2 regions of the Allosaccharopolyspora coralli genome follow, and region 2 is predicted to be linked to the other one. Evidence: riboswitches for the same ligand, from Rfam matches in the RefSeq annotation. Region 2 holds a riboswitch; the other holds the start of a gene.
The links. A riboswitch is a leader RNA that binds a small molecule or an ion and turns the genes downstream of it on or off. The one in region 2 is predicted to bind cobalamin.

Region 1: linked by a shared signal. The riboswitch ahead of GIY23_RS14160 (ABC transporter substrate-binding protein) and the one ahead of metE (5-methyltetrahydropteroyltriglutamate--homocysteine S-methyltransferase) in region 2 are both predicted to bind cobalamin.

Annotation. Positions count from the first base shown of each region.
Region 1 covers NZ_CP045929.1:3,005,014-3,009,098, forward strand. Annotated here, with positions in the region: gene GIY23_RS14145 (AraC family transcriptional regulator) at 1-404, shown strand, start outside; gene GIY23_RS14150 (YwaF family protein) at 396-1,172, opposite strand; gene GIY23_RS14155 (gamma carbonic anhydrase family protein) at 1,447-1,986, shown strand; cobalamin riboswitch at 2,095-2,286, shown strand; gene GIY23_RS14160 (ABC transporter substrate-binding protein) at 2,348-3,370, shown strand; gene GIY23_RS14165 (FecCD family ABC transporter permease) at 3,367-4,085, shown strand, end outside.
Region 2 covers NZ_CP045929.1:3,834,166-3,838,250, reverse strand. Annotated here, with positions in the region: gene metE (5-methyltetrahydropteroyltriglutamate--homocysteine S-methyltransferase) at 1-1,150, opposite strand, end outside; cobalamin riboswitch at 1,280-1,534, opposite strand; gene GIY23_RS17850 (ABC transporter ATP-binding protein) at 1,948-2,721, shown strand; gene GIY23_RS17845 (enoyl-CoA hydratase/isomerase family protein) at 2,786-3,568, shown strand; gene GIY23_RS17840 (class I SAM-dependent methyltransferase) at 3,619-4,085, shown strand, end outside.

The sequences.
Region 1 (4,085 bases), 830 kb from region 2:
GTGGGAACGAGACGCTGCGCACGATCACCATGGCCTACCTCGACAAGCACACGGAGGGGCCGGGTCAGAAGCGGGCCGCCCAGGTACGCCGAATCCTGTCCGGCTCGATGGGCACGACACCGCTGCGGATCGACACGGTCGCCCGGGTACTGCGGCTGCATCCGCGCACCCTGCAGCGCCAACTCGCCGCCGAAGGCACCACGTTCGAGTCGGTCATCGACGACGTGCGCCGGGACACGGCGCTCCGGCTGCTGACCCGGACGGACATGCCGCTGTCCCAGGTGACCGCGATGGTGGGCCTGTCCGAGCAATCGGCGCTCACGCGCGCCGCCCGCCGGTGGTTCGGCGAGGCACCGAGCACCACCCGCAGACGGGCGATCTCCGGACACGGCGATTCACGCTGATTCGCGAGTGTCCGCACGGGCTCGCCGCCGGGAGGACACCCACGGCCAGGTGATGAGAGCCCAGCCGATCACCACCGCCACGAACTCGACCGCGATGTAGTACGGCCACGGCCCCATGACGTCGAGCAGCGACGGGTTCGCGGGCTTGCGGTCGAGAAAGCCGTAGTTCGCCCCGGTGGCGGCGTTGAAGGTCTGCGCACACACCGCCCACGCCAGCGTCACGGCCAGCGTGACCCGCAGACTCCGCCACGTCGGCCGCAACCCGACGCCCCAGGTCAGATACAGGGCCGCCCACGCCACGAACAGGTGATGCCCCCAGAACTCGACGAACGCCACGTGCGGAAAGTCGGGTGCGTCGAGGGCGGGGGTGAACATCGCCTGAGGGGTCAGTGTGAGCCCCCAGTAGTAGGTCAGCGCGAACGCCCACCACCGGTGCGACCACAAGGCGTAGGCGGCGACGATCCACGCGAGGTCGCTGAGCTGGAACGGCAGCGACTCGTACAGGTCCCACTGGGCGGGTGTGAGCGCGCGGACCTGGAACGGGAGTTGGAACGCGACCAGGACGACGGCGAACCCGCGGCTCACGACGCGCGCGGTGTCGCGCCCACGGTGCCTGCGTCCGAGCGCGATCAGGAACACCGCTCCCCCGGCTCCGAGCGCGAGGACCGCCCAGTGCGTGCCGCCGTAGGGCACGAACACCGGTTGCTGCGCGAGTGTCGCCTGCTCGAACAGGATCACCACCTCCGTCGCGCCACCTGGAGAACTCATCAGCGAAGGTCTTGCTCGGTGGTCGGGTCGAGGAACCTCAGCGGTTCCGCTGGCAAGACACGACGACAGCCCAGTCCGTCAGGATGCTCAGTCTACGAGAAGGAACGCTTCTCACCAGCATGTTCGGCCGGTGTGGCGGCCGCTCCACAGTGGAACGCCGGTGCCCTGCGAGCCGTTCGCGGGTACGTGCCACCGGCTCGCACTGTCGGCTGCGGGACGGAACTCGGAGCGGAGACGTAAGGTACCCGGAGTGGACCACGCACGAGGAGGATCCGTGACCGACGCACGCACCGGGCCGTTCACCCTGACCTTCGGTGAGCACACGCCGCAGCTCGACGACGGCGCGTGGGCCGCGCCGGGGTCCAGCCTCATCGGCCGTGTGCGCCTCGCGACGCAGGCCAACGTCTGGTACACCACCGTGCTGCGCGGCGACGTCGCCGACATCTCGGTCGGTGCCCGCAGCAATGTGCAGGACGGCGTGGTGATGCACGCCGACGAAGGGTTCCCGGCCGTCGTGGGCAACGATGTGACCATCGGGCATCGGGCCGTCGTCCACGGCTGCACGATCGAGGACGAGGTGCTCATCGGGATGGGCTCGGTGGTCCTCAACGGCGCGAAGATCGGCAGCGGCAGCCTCGTCGCCGCCGGTGCCGTCGTGCTCGAAGGCGTCGAGATTCCGCCCGGCTCGTTGGTGGCGGGCACTCCTGGCAAGGTGCGTCGCGAGCTGACCGGCGACGAGCAGGAGATGATCCGCGCCTCCGCCCGGCACTACGTCGACCTCGCCACCTCCCACCGCCAAGCCCTCAGCGGGTAAGAACTCTCTCACTCGTGAGGCGAACGGCACTTTCGCCTCACGAGACGAGGCGAAAGTGCCGTTCGCCTCGCGCGCGACGCCGTGATCTCGGCCACCACGGCCGGGTTGTTAGGCTCGTCGCGAGCCAGTCGTGCCCACCGGCCAGGGAATCCGGTCGAAGTCCGGAGCTGACGCGCAGCGGTAGGGGCGACGAGCGCGGGAGGCGTCGCGTGTCGACGGTGACCACTGGGCGGGTGCCCGGGAAGGTTCCCGCGCTCTTCGAGCCCGAGCCCGAAGACCTGCTGGCTCCCGGTCGCCCCGAGCACCGGCCGTGTCCCAGCGGGCCCCGCGTCCGGGCCCCGACCGAAGGGCTCCGATGCGAATGTCCACACCGCGTTCGACGCGTCTACTCACCAGCGGCGCTGCCACCGCGATCACCGCGGGCCTCCTCGCGGTCACCGCATGTTCCGGCCCCACCGGCGGCCCGGCCGGACCTCCGGACATCGCGGACAACTGTGGTGTTCCCGTGTCGGTGGACGGTCCTCCGCGACGTGCGGTGAGTCTGAACCAGCAGCAGACAGAGATCATGCTCTCCCTCGGCCTCGAGGACCGCATGGTCGGTACGGCGACCTGGACCGACCCGGTCGCGCCGCATCTTGCGGAGGCCAACGCCAGCGTGCCCCGGCTGGCCGACAACAACCCGTCGCTGGAAGCCGTTCTCGGCACCGAACCCGACCTGGTGCTCGGCGGCTACCAGGCGATCTACACCGACGGAGGGGTCGCGCCGCGCGAACGGTTCGCCGAGTTCGGTGTGCCGACCTACCTGTCGCCGTCGAACTGCTACCCGGAGGAAGCCGAGCTCGGCGAACCAGTGGGGCTGGACGACATCTACCGCGAAGTCCGGGAGATCGCGCAGCTCTTCGACGTTCCCGAACGCGGTGAGCAGCTGGTGACGGAACTGCGCGGGCGGGTCGAGGCCGCGCAGGCGAAGGTCGCCGGTCTCGACGGCCGCGAGAACACCTCGGTGCTGTTCTGGTTCGCCCGCACCGGATCTCCGTACGTGGCCGGGTCGACCGGCGCGCCGGGGATCATCACCCGCACGCTCGGCGTCCGCAACGCCTACCCCGACGTGGCATCGATGTGGCCGCAGGTCGGCTGGGAGGACGTGCTTCGCCGGGCTCCCGACGTGCTCGTGCTCGGTGATCTGACCCGGGACAGCGAAGGCGACACGCTCGAAGCGAAGAAGCGGTTCCTGCGCACCGATCCCGCCGTGTCGCAACTGGACGCCGTCCGAGCCGAGAGGTGGATGCCCATGACGGGGTCGGCGATGAACGTCAGCATCCGCACCGTCGACGGCATCGAAGCGCTCGCCGACCGCCTCGTCGAACTCGACCGCCAGACATGACGGTCGCGCAGGAGCTGCCGCGAGCGGTACGCCGTGTCCCCACGACGGTGTTCGTGACCGTGGGAATGGCGTGCCTGGTCCTGTCCGTCGCCGTCGTCGTCACGATCGGACCGGCGTCACTGTCCGTGCCGGACGTCTTTGAGGTGATCGGGGCACGCCTGGGCTTCGTGGACACCGGCGTCTCCCGCATCGGCCAGGGGATCGTGTGGAATCTGCGCCTGCCCCGCACGCTGATGGCTGCCGTCTCCGGCGCCGGCCTGGCCGTCTGCGGTGTGGTGTTGCAGTCGCTGCTGCGCAATCCGCTCGCGGAACCGTTCCTGCTCGGTGTCTCCAGCGGCGCGTCCACCGGCGCGGTGCTCGTGCTCATCCTCGGGATCGGTGCCGGCGCGGTGAGCCTCACGATGGGCGCGTTCGCCGGGGCGGTGGTCGCGTTCGTGCTCGTGATGGCGCTCGCGAGGCTCGCCGGGGGTGGCACGGCGAAAGTCATCCTGGCGGGCGTCGCCGGAACACAACTGTTCTCGGCGGTGACCTCCTACATCGTCATCACCGCCGCCGACGCCGAACAGGCACGGGGTGTGCTGAACTGGCTGCTCGGCTCGTTGTCCGGGGCACGGTGGGACGACGTGGCCGTGGCGGGCATCGTGTGCGTGCTCGGACTCGCGCTGTGCGTGTCCCGTTCCAACGCTCTCGACGCCTTCGCGTTCGGCCAGGACGC
Region 2 (4,085 bases):
CCACGGCCTTCCGAGCGTGGTCCAGCTCTGCCGACACCGCCTCGCGACCGTCGCGGAGCGCGGTCTCGACCGTGACGACCTCGGCGACCTTCTGTTTCGCGAACGCCAGCCAGGAGGCGACCTGCGGGTCCAGCGACGTCTCCAGCTCCAGGTCGTAGGGCACGTGCAGCAGCGAGCACGAGGTGCTCACCGCGACTTCGGCTGCGGAACCGAGCAGTGTGGCCGCCGTGCCCAGAGCCGCGTCGAGGTCGGTGCGCCACACGTTGCGGCCGTCGACGACCCCGGCGACCAGGGTTTTGTCCCGCAGCTCCGTCGCGGTCGCGAGTGAGTCGGCAGTGGACTGTCCGGCGACGAGATCGACCCCGACTCCCTCCACCGGCGCCGACGCGAGTGCGGACAGTGCCTCACCGACCGGTCCGAAGTAGGTCGGCACGAAGATCTTCGGACGTTCGGTCAGCGCACCCAGCTTCCGGTAGGCGGCACGGAACTGCTCCAGTTCCGTCTGCGTGCGGTCGGCGGACAGCGCCGGTTCGTCGAGCTGGACCCACTCGACACCGGCCCGATGCAGCTCGCCGAGTAGCGTCGCGTACTCGGTGACGAGGTCATCCAACCGCTCCAGCGGCCGGAACCGCTCACCCGCCTGCTCCGAGGCCTTCGACAGCAGCAGGAACGTCACCGGCCCCACCAGCACCGGCCGAGTGGTGACGCCGAGTTCCGCGGCTTCCCGGTAGTGCTCCAGTGGCGTGCGGTCGGTGAGCGCGAACGACGTCTCCGGCCCGATCTCCGGGACGAGGTAGTGGTAGTTCGTGTCGAACCACTTCGTCATCTCCCACGGTGCGGTCGAGGCCACGCCGCGCGCCATCGCGAAGTACGTGTCCAGCGGGTTCAAGCCGAGGTCCCGGTAGCGCTGCGGTACCGCGCCGAACACGACGGCGGCATCGAGGACCTGGTCGTAGTAGGAGAAACTTCCCGGGATCGTGTTCAGCCCGGCGTCGCGCAACTCCCGCAACGAGTCGGTGCGCAGCGTCTTCGCGACCTCACGCAGTTCCGACTCGCTCGAGCGGTCGGCCCAGTAGCTCTCCAACGCGCGCTTGAGTTCGCGGCGCGGGCCGATCCGGGGGTATCCGAGCACGGTCGATCCAATGGTCACAGCTCTCTCCTCGCGAGCTCGACGACAAGGACGAGTCCGGGGAAGGCAGGAGGTGACGCGCGGCGCGGATCGCGGCGACGACCCGTACGTCCGCCCGGCCCACCCACGAGGCCCCGGACAGCGCACCCGTCCGGGTGCGCACCGATGGCAGGTCTTCGGACTCGCGGGCAGGTCCCTGACGGGACGGCCTACTGGTCGTCGGCTTCCCAGGGCCGTTGCGGCTCCCAGTGCCGTGTCCTTCCGCGGACGCGACGACGGTCGTTCCCACTCACCGCTGCGGGGCAGTCCCGGACTCGCACCGGGTTCCCTCTTGCCTCGTCGCCTCGCGCCCCGTGGCGTTCGGTGCCCGTGACGTGGCGACGAACCATCAGCACCAGCAGACACTACCGACGCGGCGCCGGAACACAACCGCGGAGCGGGTGACAGCAAGGGAACATTCCGCGCACACATGACCGTAAGGTTCCCTTCATCGCACCCGCCCACCCGGCGAAGCAGCCGGTCGGGGCCGGTGACAGGAAGGGAACTTTCCTGTCACGGATGACCGACAGTTCCCCTACTGTCACGCTGCTCACCCTGGGCGAGGTGGGCGGGATGACAGCAAGGGAACTTTCCGTGCACCGGTGACAGGAATGTTCCCTTGCTGTCATGCCCCACCCCGCCGGCCGGAAGGGGGGAACCGCGACAATGGGTGCGACGCGGGCGGCGAGCCCGGATCGGACATCATCGGCGGGCACGCGGCGGCACCGAGCGGCCCGGTCGTGCGGCGGGAGGTAGACGTGGAGGACCAGGTCATCCGGATGAGCGGGGTCACCGTCCGGCGGGGCTCGACCGCACTGCTCGCCGACGTCGACTGGGCGGTGGAGCTCGACGAGCGCTGGGTCGTGCTCGGTCCCAACGGCGCGGGCAAGACGACCATGCTCAAGCTCGCCGGCGCCGAGATGCATCCGACCGCGGGCATCGTCGGGATCCTCGACGAGACGCTGGGCCGCACCGACGTCTTCGAACTGCGCCCCCGGATCGGCTTCAGCTCCGCGGCGACCGCACAGCGCGTCCCGACCGACGAGGTCGTGCGCGACGTCGTCGTCAGCGCCGGGTACTCCGTGATGGGCCGCTGGCGCGAGGAGTACGACGACCTCGACACCGACCGTGCGCTCGAACTGCTCGAACTGCTCGGTGTCGCGCATCTGGCCGAACGCACGTTCGGCACGCTCTCGGAAGGCGAGCGCAAACGGGTCGTCATCGCCAGGGCGATGATGACCGACCCGGAGCTGCTGCTGCTGGACGAGCCCGCCGCGGGACTCGACCTGGGCGGCCGGGAGGATCTCGTCGCCCGGCTGGCGGCGTTGGCGATGGACCCGGACGCGCCCGCGTCGGTGCTGGTCACCCATCATGTCGAGGAGATCCCGCCGGGGTTCACGCACGCGCTGCTGCTGCGCGAGGGTGCGGTCGTCGCGCAAGGACTGCTCGACGACGTGCTCACCGAGGACAACCTGTCGAAGACCTTCGATCAAGACCTGGAACTCACTCGCAGCGGCGACCGGTACTTCGCGCGCAGGCGAGTCACGTCGTAGGCGAGGCACGGGGCGGTGTGGGTAGCCTTCGGCTCGACACCGTGTCAACGAGGAGGGTGCTTTCGTGGGTGAGTTCGTCAGGCTCGAGGTCGAGGGCGGAATCGGCACGATCAGGCTCGATCGTCCGAAGATGAACGCGTTGAACCAGCAGATCGAGCAGGAGTTGCGCGAGGTGGCGGTCGAGGCCGCCGAACGGGACGACGTGCGGGCGGTCATCGTCTACGGCGGCGAGAAGGTCTTCGCCGCGGGCGCCGACATCAAGGAGATGGCCGACAAGTCCGCTACCGACATGGCCGTCAAGGAACAGCGCGGCCTCTCGCACGCGGTCAGTGCGGTCGCGGCGATCCCGAAACCGACGGTGGCCGCGATCGCCGGCTACGCGCTCGGCGGCGGGATGGAGCTGGCGCTGGCCTGCGACCGCCGCATCGCGACGAACGACGCGCGAGTCGGCCAGCCCGAGATTCTGCTCGGCGTGATCCCTGGGGCCGGCGGAACACAGCGGCTCGCGCGCCTGGTCGGTCCGAGCAAGGCGAAGGACATCATCTACACCGGCCGGTTCGTCGAGGCCGACGAGGCGCTCGCGATCGGCATGGTCGACGAGCTCGTCGAGCCGGGCGCGGTCTTCTCGGCCGCACAGCAGTGGGTCGCCCCGTTCGCGAAGGGGCCCGCTCGTGCGCTGGCGGCGGCGAAGGCCGCGATCGACGGCGGGCTCGACGTCGACCTGGACACCGGCCTGAAGATGGAGACGCACCTGTTCACGGCCGGGTTCGCCACCGAGGACCAGAAGATCGGCATGCGGTCGTTCATCGAGAGCGGGCCGGGTAAGGCCGAGTTCACCGGCAAGTGAGGGTCGGGCGGTCGCGTGCCCGCGCGACCGCCCACCGGCAGGGAGCGAATGTGACGGCGTTCTCCACCGACGACGCGGGACACGAGCAGCGCGCGGTGCTCACCGCTGCGGACGGGTTCGGTGAGCTGACCCGCCAGACACCGCACCGTCGTGTGCTGGCGCTCGGCGGTGGCGGCTTGCTCCCCGAGTTGCTGCGGCGAGGTCTGGTCGAGGAGGGTTCGGTCGTCGAGCCGTCACCCGCGCGGCTCGAATCGGTGCGGCTGGCGGCGAAGACCGTCGGTTTCGGCATCCGGGGCACGGTCGGCGAGTGGGACGAGTTGCCGTTCGCGGACGGCACTTTCGACGCCGTCGTGGGACTGGGCGCGTTGGGCCGGGTTCGCAACGTGCCTGCCGTTCTGCGGGAGACCTTGCGCGTGTTGGGGCCGAGTGGCCGCTTCGTGTTCGCCGGGGAACGGACGACTCTCGGATCTTTCACGAACCGGGCGGCGGACCGACTCGGCGCGTGGCTGTCCACGCG